Linked DNA regions of Flectobacillus major DSM 103. The main gene of each other region encodes a partner of the protein of the gene in region 2 in a complex. Links are inferred from orthologs where the notes say so. Each region holds a gene or a part of one and is shown on either strand. Other genes may lie near its edges.

What was found. The genes of interacting proteins can lie anywhere in the genome.
Region 1: the proteins of hslU (region 2) and hslV are in contact, whole or in part, in a solved structure (PDB 1G4A), measured with the Escherichia coli proteins. The link is inferred for Flectobacillus major DSM 103 from one-to-one orthologs.

Annotation. Positions count from the first base shown.
Region 1 is NZ_KE386491.1:194,782-199,810, forward strand. Bases 763-3,601 are described here. They hold hslV (ATP-dependent protease subunit HslV), read right to left. Parts: upstream 2,533-3,601; coding sequence 1,993-2,532; downstream 763-1,992. Other genes in these bases: FLEMA_RS0102815 (peroxiredoxin), read right to left, coding at 763-1,210; FLEMA_RS0102820 (DinB family protein), read left to right, coding at 1,422-1,880; FLEMA_RS0102830 (dihydrolipoyl dehydrogenase family protein), read right to left, coding at 2,626-3,601. Also shown: FLEMA_RS0102810 (glycosyltransferase family 2 protein), read left to right, coding at 1-473; more of FLEMA_RS0102815, read right to left, coding at 575-762; more of FLEMA_RS0102830, read right to left, coding at 3,602-4,296; FLEMA_RS0102835 (acyltransferase family protein), read left to right, coding at 4,652-5,029. UniProt on the Escherichia coli protein: Protease subunit of a proteasome-like degradation complex believed to be a general protein degrading machinery. The complex has been shown to be involved in the specific degradation of heat shock induced transcription factors such as RpoH and SulA.
Region 2 is NZ_KE386491.1:965,186-970,371, reverse strand. Bases 414-3,409 are described here. They hold hslU (ATP-dependent protease ATPase subunit HslU), read right to left. Parts: upstream 2,613-3,409; coding sequence 1,215-2,612; downstream 414-1,214. Other genes in these bases: porQ (type IX secretion system protein PorQ), read right to left, coding at 2,660-3,409; FLEMA_RS67650 (DUF5723 family protein), read left to right, coding at 414-963. In the rest of the region: more of FLEMA_RS67650, read left to right, coding at 1-413; more of porQ, read right to left, coding at 3,410-3,703; FLEMA_RS0105795 (hypothetical protein), read left to right, coding at 3,941-5,186. UniProt on the Escherichia coli protein: ATPase subunit of a proteasome-like degradation complex; this subunit has chaperone activity. The binding of ATP and its subsequent hydrolysis by HslU are essential for unfolding of protein substrates subsequently hydrolyzed by HslV.

The DNA.
Region 1 (5,029 bases), 770 kb from region 2 along the record:
GCGAAGATATAGAGTTTTCGATTCGGGCTATTTCATTGGGTTTTAAGTCTGGTTTGATTCCTGAGGCTTTTATTTATCATAAACGCCGTACAAGTTTTGTTCAATTTTACCGTCAATTACGTTTTTTTGGAAAAGCTCGTATCAATATTAGTCGTTTCTTCCCTAAAGAATTAAAGCTAATACATACTTTTCCTATGGTATTTACTTTGGCTTGTTTTAGTATTCCATTGTGGTACTTTATTAGTATGCCAATGTTTTACTTAGCCATTTCTTTGTTGGGTATTTATGTACTTCTCAATTTTACCGATTCTAGTATCAAAAACAAAAGCGTTTGGGTAGGACTCCTGAGTATTGTTGCGGTATTTGTTCAACTGATTGGCTATGGAATAGGGTTTATGACCGAAGGTTGGAAAAAATTGTTTGAAGAAAAAGGATATAAACAAACAGGTGAAAAAATAGATTATCCTTCCTAATGATCTTTATCCAGAATATATTGTGGTAAGAATGTAAAAAATTAGGTTGTATTTCTTTTTACAGAAAATACAACCTAATCATATCAAAATCCATCAGCGAATTATTTGTTAGGCTGTGGCGTAGTACGCAAATAAGGCTTAATTACCGTAAATCCTTTCGGGAATTTGGCTGCGGCATCTTCAGTTTTTACGGCAGGCGTAATAATTACATCTTCACCATCTTTCCAGTCGGCTGGTGTAGCAACTTGGTAGTTGGCAGTCAATTGCAAAGAATCAATTACACGCAAAAGCTCTTGGAAATTACGACCTGTCGAAGCTGGGTAAGTAAGAGTCAATTTGATTTTTTTATCTGGCCCAATAATAAATACCGAACGAACGGTTGCCTTTTCAGATGCATTTGGGTGAATCATATCGTACAAAGTAGCAACATTACGGTTTTCGTCGGCAATAATAGGGAAGTTCACTTTTACACCGTTTACCTCCTCAATGTCTGGAACCCACTTGTTGTGAGAGTCAAGGTCATCGACCGATACCGCAATTACCTTTACACCCTTTTTTTCAAACTCACCTTTTAGCAAAGCTGTCTTACCTAATTCAGTAGTACATACTGGTGTAAAATCGGCTGGGTGACTAAATAACAATGCCCAAGAATCACCAATCCATTCATGGAAATTGATTGTTCCTTGAGTTGTTGATGCTGTAAAATCTGGGGCAATATCTCCTAATCTTAATGACATGGTATTATGTGTTTTAGGTTTATACTCTAACTAGTCTATAAACTTACAAGATTGTTTTTAAAATGGTTCATATTCATGCTAGAAATCTTCAAAAGATTGATAAAAATCAGAACTTTTGAAAAGATATTGACTAATTTACAAAGAATAGGACAATTTTTTACTATTTTGTTCATATAATTCAGAATCACACTAAAACGAAGAAATCGCTACGATGAAATACCATTTTACAAAACTTTTTCAGTACGAGTCTTGGGCCAACGAGCAAGTTATTATTGCTTTACAATCGATGGAGCGAACCGATAACAGGTCGTTGGAGTTATTTTCTCATATTTTGGCTGCACATCTCAATTGGTATAATAGGGTAAAAGACGACAACACCTATATTCCTTTATGGGAAAAGCGTGATTTGTCTGATTCTGTGATTCTATTGCGACAGATTTCAAAGCGATGGTTGGAGTTGATAGAGGAGGTAGATGAATTGTCGTGGGGCAAAACACTTACTTATGCTAATTCAAAAGGAGAGGTTTTTCAATCGAGTTTATATGAAATTATGACCCATTTGTTATTTCATTCGGGGTATCATCGTGGGCAGTTGGTCAGTAATTTGAAAGGGAAAGTCGAAACCTTGCCTGTTACTGATTTTATTATTTATACCCGAGAAGGATTTTGAGGTGATTATTAGATGATTCCTAAATTTACTGATTACTGGTTCTATCATAAGCAATTGTCCAGTAATCAGTAAAACCATGTATCTAAACTACCCAATAATACAAAAAACTTGCTTATATAGGTTTTTCAATGGTAAAATTATGATTGGTATAGATACAAATATCTGCGGCAATAGTTAAGCCTTCTTTTACCATAGCTTCTGCCGATAAATGAGGGGCGTGTTTTTTCAAAGCCAAAGCTGCCGACAACGCATAATTGCTTCCTGAACCAATAGCCGCAATACCATTTTCAGGCTCAAGAACATCGCCTGTTCCCGAAATAATCAATGCTTCATCTTTGTTTACCACTACCATCATAGCCTCAAGTTTACGCAAATAGCGGTCTGTTCGCCAGTCTTTGGCCAATTCTATACTAGCCCTTTTCATATTGCCCCCATAGGCATTGAGTTTTTCTTCAAAGCGTTCTAAGAGTGTAAAGGCATCGGCTGTTGAGCCAGCAAATCCTGTTACAATTTTGCCATCAAGCAGTTTACGGATTTTTTTTACGTGGTTCTTGGCTACGGTGTTGCCCATGGTAGCTTGTCCGTCAGCTCCAATTGCTACTTCGCCGTTGTGTACCACCGCCAAGACGGTTGTTGATCTAATTTTTTCCATATTGAAAAGACATAAAAAAAGAAAGATGAAAGACTAAGACTTCACCTGAATGTAATCTTTTGTCTTTCATCTTTCTTATAAAAACCAGTTATACTAAACTAACAATTTGATTGGGTCTTCAAGCAATTGTTTGAATGTTTGTAAAAACGCAGCACCCGTAGCACCATCAACAGTACGGTGGTCGCAAGTAAGCGTAACTTTCATTACGTTAGTAGCATAGAATTGTCCGTTTTTCACACCAACAGTTTCTTTGATACCACCTACAGCCAAGATACAAGATTCTGGTTGGTTGATGATAGACGTAAACTCGTCGATACCAAACATCCCCAAGTTACTTACTGTGAAAGTATTACCTTCCCAATCTTTTGGTTGTAATTGTTTATTTTTTGCTTTTCCTCCCAAATCTTTAGCCTCAGCCGAGATTTGTGAAAGTGATTTTGTATTAGCAAAGCGAATTACAGGAACCAACAGTCCATCTTCAACGGCCACAGCCATACCAATATGTACGTGGTGGTTGATACGGATTTTGTCGCCCAACCAGTAAGAATTTACTTTAGGGTGCTTGGTCAATGCGGCAGCAACAGCTTTAATAACCATATCGTTGAATGAGATTTTCACAGGAGAAAATTCATTCATTGAAGTACGAGCTGCAATCGCTTTGTCCATGTTGATTTCCATGGTTAAATAGAACTCAGGAGCAGAGAACTTAGACTCAGACAAACGACGTGCGATGGTTTTACGCATTTGATTTACAGAGAACTCCTCGTAGCTTTCTTGTCCTAAAATAGTAGCTGGAGCGGCGGCCGGAGCAGCAGTTTTGGCTGGAGCAGCTTTAGCGGCTGGTACAAATCCGTCGATATCGGCTTTTACGATACGGCCATTTTCGCCAGAGCCTTTTACTTCACCAAGGTTGATACCTTTGTCTTTGGCCAAAGCTTTAGCTAATGGAGACGCCTTCACTCGTCCGTCGGCTGAAGTTACAGCAACTGGTTGGGCAACAGGAGCAGCAGCAGCTACAGGAGCTGGTGTTGCAGCGGTAGCAGGAGCAGCAGCGGCAACAGGGGCAGCCGCAGGAGCACCACCTTGAAGCAATGCTTGGTAGTTGGCACCAGGCTCGCCGATTACAGCTATTACGTCGTCTACAGCAACAGTTTTGCCTTCTTCAATACCGATGTATAAAAGTGTACAAGGAGCATATTTAGTAACATCAATGAAGTTATCCAAGTCAAACTCCATGGTAGCCTTATCTGTTTCGATTTCGGCCAAAAGAGCTTCACCAGGTTTAATAACATCACCTACTTTACGAAGCCAAGCTACCAAAGTACCTTCTGTCATGGTATCGCTCATTTTAGGCATACCAATAACTTCGGCTTTGATGTTTGAAGTATCAACGGCAGGGGCAGCAGCAACAGGAGCAGCGGCTGGGGTTTCGGCAGTAGCTTCAGCAACAGGAGCAGCTGGAGCAGAGGCACCACTCAAAAGATGCTCGTATGCTTCGCCATTTTCGCCGATAATAGCGATAATGCTATCAACAGGCACAGCTTTACCTTTTTCTAAGCCAATGTATAAAAGTCTACCATCTTTAAAATTGCTCAAATCCATTCTTTCGTCCAAGTCAAGCTCCATTGTAGCTTTATCTGTTTCGATTTCTGCTATTAGGCCGTCACCTGGCTTGAGCTGGTCGCCAACTTTTTTGAGCCACTCTGCCACAACACCTTCTGTCATGGTGTCGCTCATTTTGGGCATCGTAATAATTTCTGCCATGATTCTTAGTTATAGGAAATTTATGGTCGAAGCAACGAATCGTTGCATCAATCTTTAATTAAAGGGATTTAAAAGACCGTTTTACGTAAATACAAAGATAAAACAAGGCACTAAGCTAGGCAATATATTTGAATACTTAGATTACCCATTAAAAAACATTTTTCAATGCTTGATACTTGCTATCTTTCAAAGTTCAAAAATAAGGCTAAAGCATTGGTTTCAAAAGTTATCTTTGAAAAATATAATTTTGTCTTTTTTTTTTCATGATAGTTTTTACTTATGAATTCTATAAATAAAAATAGATGGTGTAATTTTGTATCATCTAAAATTCAAAGACAACCTATCACAATTTCTAATGAAGCAAAAATCTGCTGAGACATTATTTTTTCCCAATCTTAATGGAGTTCGTTTTATCGCTGCTTTTTTTGTTATCATTCATCATATAGAACAATTCAAAGAAAAATTTGGTTTCGCAAGGCACTTTTTTCACCTTCGATTTGTCAGAATGATTGGGCCATTGGGCGTATTTCTTTTTTTTGTACTAAGTGGTTTTTTGATAACCTATTTGTTGCTTGAAGAAAAACACCAAACCAAGCGAATCGCTATTAAATCGTTTTATGTACGGCGAATCCTCCGAATCTGGCCTTTGTATTATTTTGTGGTATTGCTCGGTTTTTTTGTCTTTCCGCATATTTCGTGGATGAGTGTACCTAATGAAACAGAATGGTTATCA
Region 2 (5,186 bases):
GAGTTTATCAAATTGGGTATTACAGCCAAAAGATTGGCGGGTATTTACTCGGCTTACTCTTATATCAACAAAGCTAGTTATCAATTAGTTCCTGACCCTAACGACCCCACTAACCAAATATTAAGAGTTAATAATATTGTTGCTGAGTATGGCTATACCAAAGAGGAATCTATTAAAGCGTCTTCTCCTTCATTTCCTTGGCTTTTGGGGGGCGATGCTGCTGGTGGTGGCTGGGGGCTTGATATAGGGGTTGTGTACGAATATCGCCCCAATATCAATAAATTTGCTTATCGTGAAAAAGGAGTTAGAAAATTTGATGCCAGCAAAAACAAATATCTATTCAAAATAGGGGTATCGTTGCATGATATAGGCTATATCAATTACAACAATACGTTCTATGCCAATCAGTGGAAAGTAAGAGCTAGTAATATTGATTTTTCGAAAAACGACTTTATCAATGCCAAAGGTTTTGATAATCTTTTTACACAACTTAATACCCAATTAGGTGTTACTCGTGCTGATTTCAGCGATAATTTCTCAACTGTTTTGCCAAGTACTTTACAAATCAATGCCGATTATCTGATAAAACCCCATATATATGTGGGGGCATTATTGGTTCAAAACCTAACTTCTACCAATGCTTTGGGCTTAAAATCACCGTCGTTGTTGGGGGTTATTCCTCGCTACGAAACCAAGTGGATAGACGTAGCAATGCCTTTGGTGTTATTTGATAATTATAGCAAAGTGGCGTTTGGTTTGGCTGGTAGATTGGGGCCTCTTTTTCTTGGCACAGACAATTTGGGAAGTTTGCTCAATATTGGCAAACCTAAAGGATTTGATTTTTATTTTGGCTTGAATATTCCTATTTTCAGAAAGCCTCCCGAAACACCGAATGCTTGCTGGTACGAGCAGCCAGCAAAAAAAACCTTGAAAGAAAAGTTGATGTTTTGGAAAAGACAATAAATGTTAGGTATATTATTATCCTCAAAAATATGAGTCCTCCCCAATATTAGGTATATATTAAAAGCCCTCCTATTTGTATTTGTTGTAGTTCATGAAGTCGTCAAGTGAACTTTGATGAGGCTTATCAATTGCTCCAATGGTAGAAATTTAGTGGCTATTCATAAACAAGGCGGTCGAAAATTGTTTTTCGACCGCCTTGTTATCTAAAAATTAGGGATGACTCATTTTTCTAGCCAAAACACCTGTGTATTTTACAAAATATATTGACTCAAATCTCTGTTTTTTACTAAGCCCCCCAATCGCTCAGCAACCAGTTCTTTGGTAATAATAATCTTGGCATTGGCTGAAATTACATCGGGAATATCAAACATCAAATCATTGAGTAAATGTGACATCACCGTTTGTAACCTTCTTGCTCCAATATTTTCGACCTCGGCATTTACCGCAAAAGCTATTTTAGCGATTTCCGACAAGGCATCATCATTAAATTGTAGCTCAACCCCTTCTGAAGCTAACAATGCTTCATATTGCTTGGTCAATGCACTTTTAGGTTCTTTGAGAATACGATAAAAATCTTCCTCTTTTAAGCTTTGAAGTTCTACTCTGATAGGAAAACGTCCTTGCAATTCAGGAATCAAATCGCTTGGTTTGGCTACATGAAATGCCCCTGCGGCTATAAATAAAACGTGGTCGGTATTGATAACACCGTATTTGGTATTAACCGTTGAGCCTTCAACAATAGGCAACAAATCACGCTGTACACCTTCACGGCTTACATCGGGGCCGTTTCCACCACTTCTGCTCGATGCGATTTTGTCGATTTCATCAATAAATATAATACCTAAATTTTCGGCTTTACGAATAGCCTCCTCTTTTACCTCGTCCATGTCTATCAACTTGGCCGATTCTTCCTCCAACAATATCTTTCTAGCCTCGGCAATAGTCAATTTTCTTTTTTTCTGCTTTTTAGGCATCATTCCCCCAATCATTTCTTGCAGATTCATCATCGACATCTCATCGATTGGGCCACCCATTACCCCAATATTGGGCGAGCTGGTTGCCTTCATTTCAATCTCAATTTTGCGGTGTTCTAGTTCGCCACGTCTGAGTTTTTCACGAAAAAGCTCTCTTGTTTTATGATTGAGTTCTTCGTCCGAAACGGGTTCGTTGGCAATATCTTGTGAAAGAGCTAATTCTTTTGAGGGCTTTTTGGTCGACTTATTTACAGCAGGAATCAAGGCTTCTAAAATAGCCTCCTCAACAGCCTCCTCAGCTTTTTCTTTGACAGCCTCTTTTTTGGCAAGCTGTACAAGATGTACCGACGACTCCACCAAGTCACGTACCATAGATTCGACATCACGCCCTACATACCCCACTTCAGTAAACTTAGATGCTTCTACCTTTGTAAATGGGGCATCGGCCAATTTGGCCAAACGACGAGCAATTTCGGTTTTACCAACACCCGTAGAGCCTATCATCAAAATATTATTAGGTGTAATTTCTTTCTGCATATCGGCAGGAGCATTCATTCTTCTCCAGCGATTACGCAAGGCTATAGCTACATTTTTCTTGGCTTCGTGCTGCCCAATGATATACTTATCGAGTTGCTCGACGATTTGTTTAGGAGTTAAAGAATCTAAATTTACCATATTCTGTGATTGGATACTGTAATAGCAAAATGCTGTTACAGACTTAACTATTTTATCAAACGTTTTAAATCTAAAATTATCCCAAAACTACTCAAGTTTCCGCTAGCATGATAACCTGAATAGCTATAGTACAGTTCAAATATTTTACTTCTAATAACGATTCCACCCGAAAAACCACTGAGGCCAGCCGCTGAACTTAGGCTTAATTCTCTATTTAACAAATGATTATAGCCCAATAATAGGTTAACATGCTTGCTTAATAATAATTCGGCACCAAAAGACAAATGACGAGCAATTTTATCTGGCCAACTCACTTTTGTCGATACGGTATTGCCATTAAGGTCTTTTACAACAACACTGGGGTTGGCATAGGCAATATCAAATTGATAAAGATGATGAGCATTGAGCGAAAAACGAGCAGGCATGTATTGAGGTTTGAAAGATACACCCATTTGTACATCAAAAGGCAAATTACTGGTACTAGTCGGAGAAAACTCTTTGAGTACAAAACCGATATTTTTTACTGCTATTCCATAGGTTAAGTCATAAACGGGATGCTTAAAATACCCTCCTACATCGAGCATCACTGCTGATGAGCCCAACTGCTCAATTACCGAACCCACATATTTTAAGCTTCCACCAAATGTAATATTTCCCTGCCGTTGTGATGTGGCAATTGTAATAGCATAATCATTGGCCGAAAACTCGCCAAGAACATTACCGACGGCATCGGTTCGTTGTAGTTTGCCATAGTCGAGGTATTGCACACCTATTCCCCAGGTATGTCCTAATATTGTTGGAGCATACGCTACCGAAGCCAATTGCCCTGCTTGAAAATATGGCATATAATTGAGGCTTAGCACATTCTGATGTGTAGAGTCTAACAAGGCTGGGTTTTGTAAAAAGCTATTTACCGTAGTTTTGCTTTGGCTTACCCGATACCCACCCAAAGCCGCTACTGTTGGATTGGAAGGTATATTCAAAAAAGTATAAGATGTATTATCCCTTATTTGTCCAATCAAAACTTGGTTATTTAATATGATTATTCCGTAAAATAAATATTGGATTATTTTACTTTTCAATAATTGCATAATCAACACTTTTTATAAAAATTTCGGCTTCAATCAATCACTCTCTATAGGCAGGTATTATCTCATACGTTGACAAAGATAGCCTTTATCTCCTACACCTCGGACGAATTTATTTAAACAAATCTTTCTAAGAACCATTTAGCCATGAAATATATACCATTCACGTTAAAACCAACTTCAATCCTCCGTGTATCAATAACATACACACCCAAACTATACTATGTTGCATTGCTATTAATGTTACCAATTGTAAGTATTGCTCAGTTAAACATTCGGTTTCCTGTACCACGTGCTGTAATTCAGCGAGATGTTTCCAACAAGGCAGACCTCTATATTACAGGGCATGTCGACAAGCCCTGCGACAAAATAGAAGCCCAATTAATACCAAGAACAGAACAAAGCCGCTTAGATACTATTGTGGCTAGTACTTGGCAAACTGTAAGTCAGGGAAATATTCTAAATGCTTTTGTAGGTAAAATCAATGCCAAAGGAGGTTGGTATAACCTCAAAATCAGAACATTGGTCAACAATACAATCCAAGACTCTATCACGATTGAACGCATTGGTGTAGGCGAGGTACTCATCAGTGTGGGGCATTCAAATGCTCAAGGGGGCTCGTACGGTGTAACAGGCCCCGATGCTACCGACGACCGTGTCAATTGCATAGAAATGGGTAAAGTACCCAGTTGTGAAGGACGTTACCCCAGATACCAACCCGCTAGTAATACCGATTCTACTTGGTGTAATTACCTAGCTACTGGCGATGCCAACGTATTACCTATACTTAGGTTCAAGCAAATTACCAATAACTCAGGAATGAGCCCCTTTAGCGATATTCCTTGGTTTTGGAGTATTTTAGGCGATTCTTTGAGTCGCCAGCTCAACGTTCCTATACTCATTTATAATGCTGCTTTTGGTGGTACTACTAGCGAATACTGGTACAAAGCGGCCTATAACATTTATTTTTATCATTCATTTGTAAATGCCAATATAGGAATGCCTTATATCAACCTAAAAAACATTCTACAACTGTATGTGCCACTAACTGGTGTTAGAACTGTGCTTACGCTGCACGGTGTCAACGAACGAGAAGCCCCTGCCGATGATATCAAAAGATGGATGAATGGCTATATTGTCAAAAGCCGAGAAGATAGCAAAATACCCAATCTAAGCTGGGTAATAGCCCTCGACAGCTACCTAGGGTGGGTATATCCCAATCCTTTGGAAGCCCAATTACATACTATTGCCCATACCCCTTATGCCTACAGAGGCCCCGACCTCAACAGTATTATCGATAATCATGAAGGTATGGATGGAAGCGACCGCCCCGATGGTCTTCACTTTTCGGCAAGGGGAATCATAGCCGCTGCTAATATGTGGACAAACAATTTAATGGAAAATCAACTATTGGTCAAAATTGCACCAACGGGTCCTCAACCCTTATGGATTAACTCTTTGCAGTCGGGGTATTGGAACACCCCTC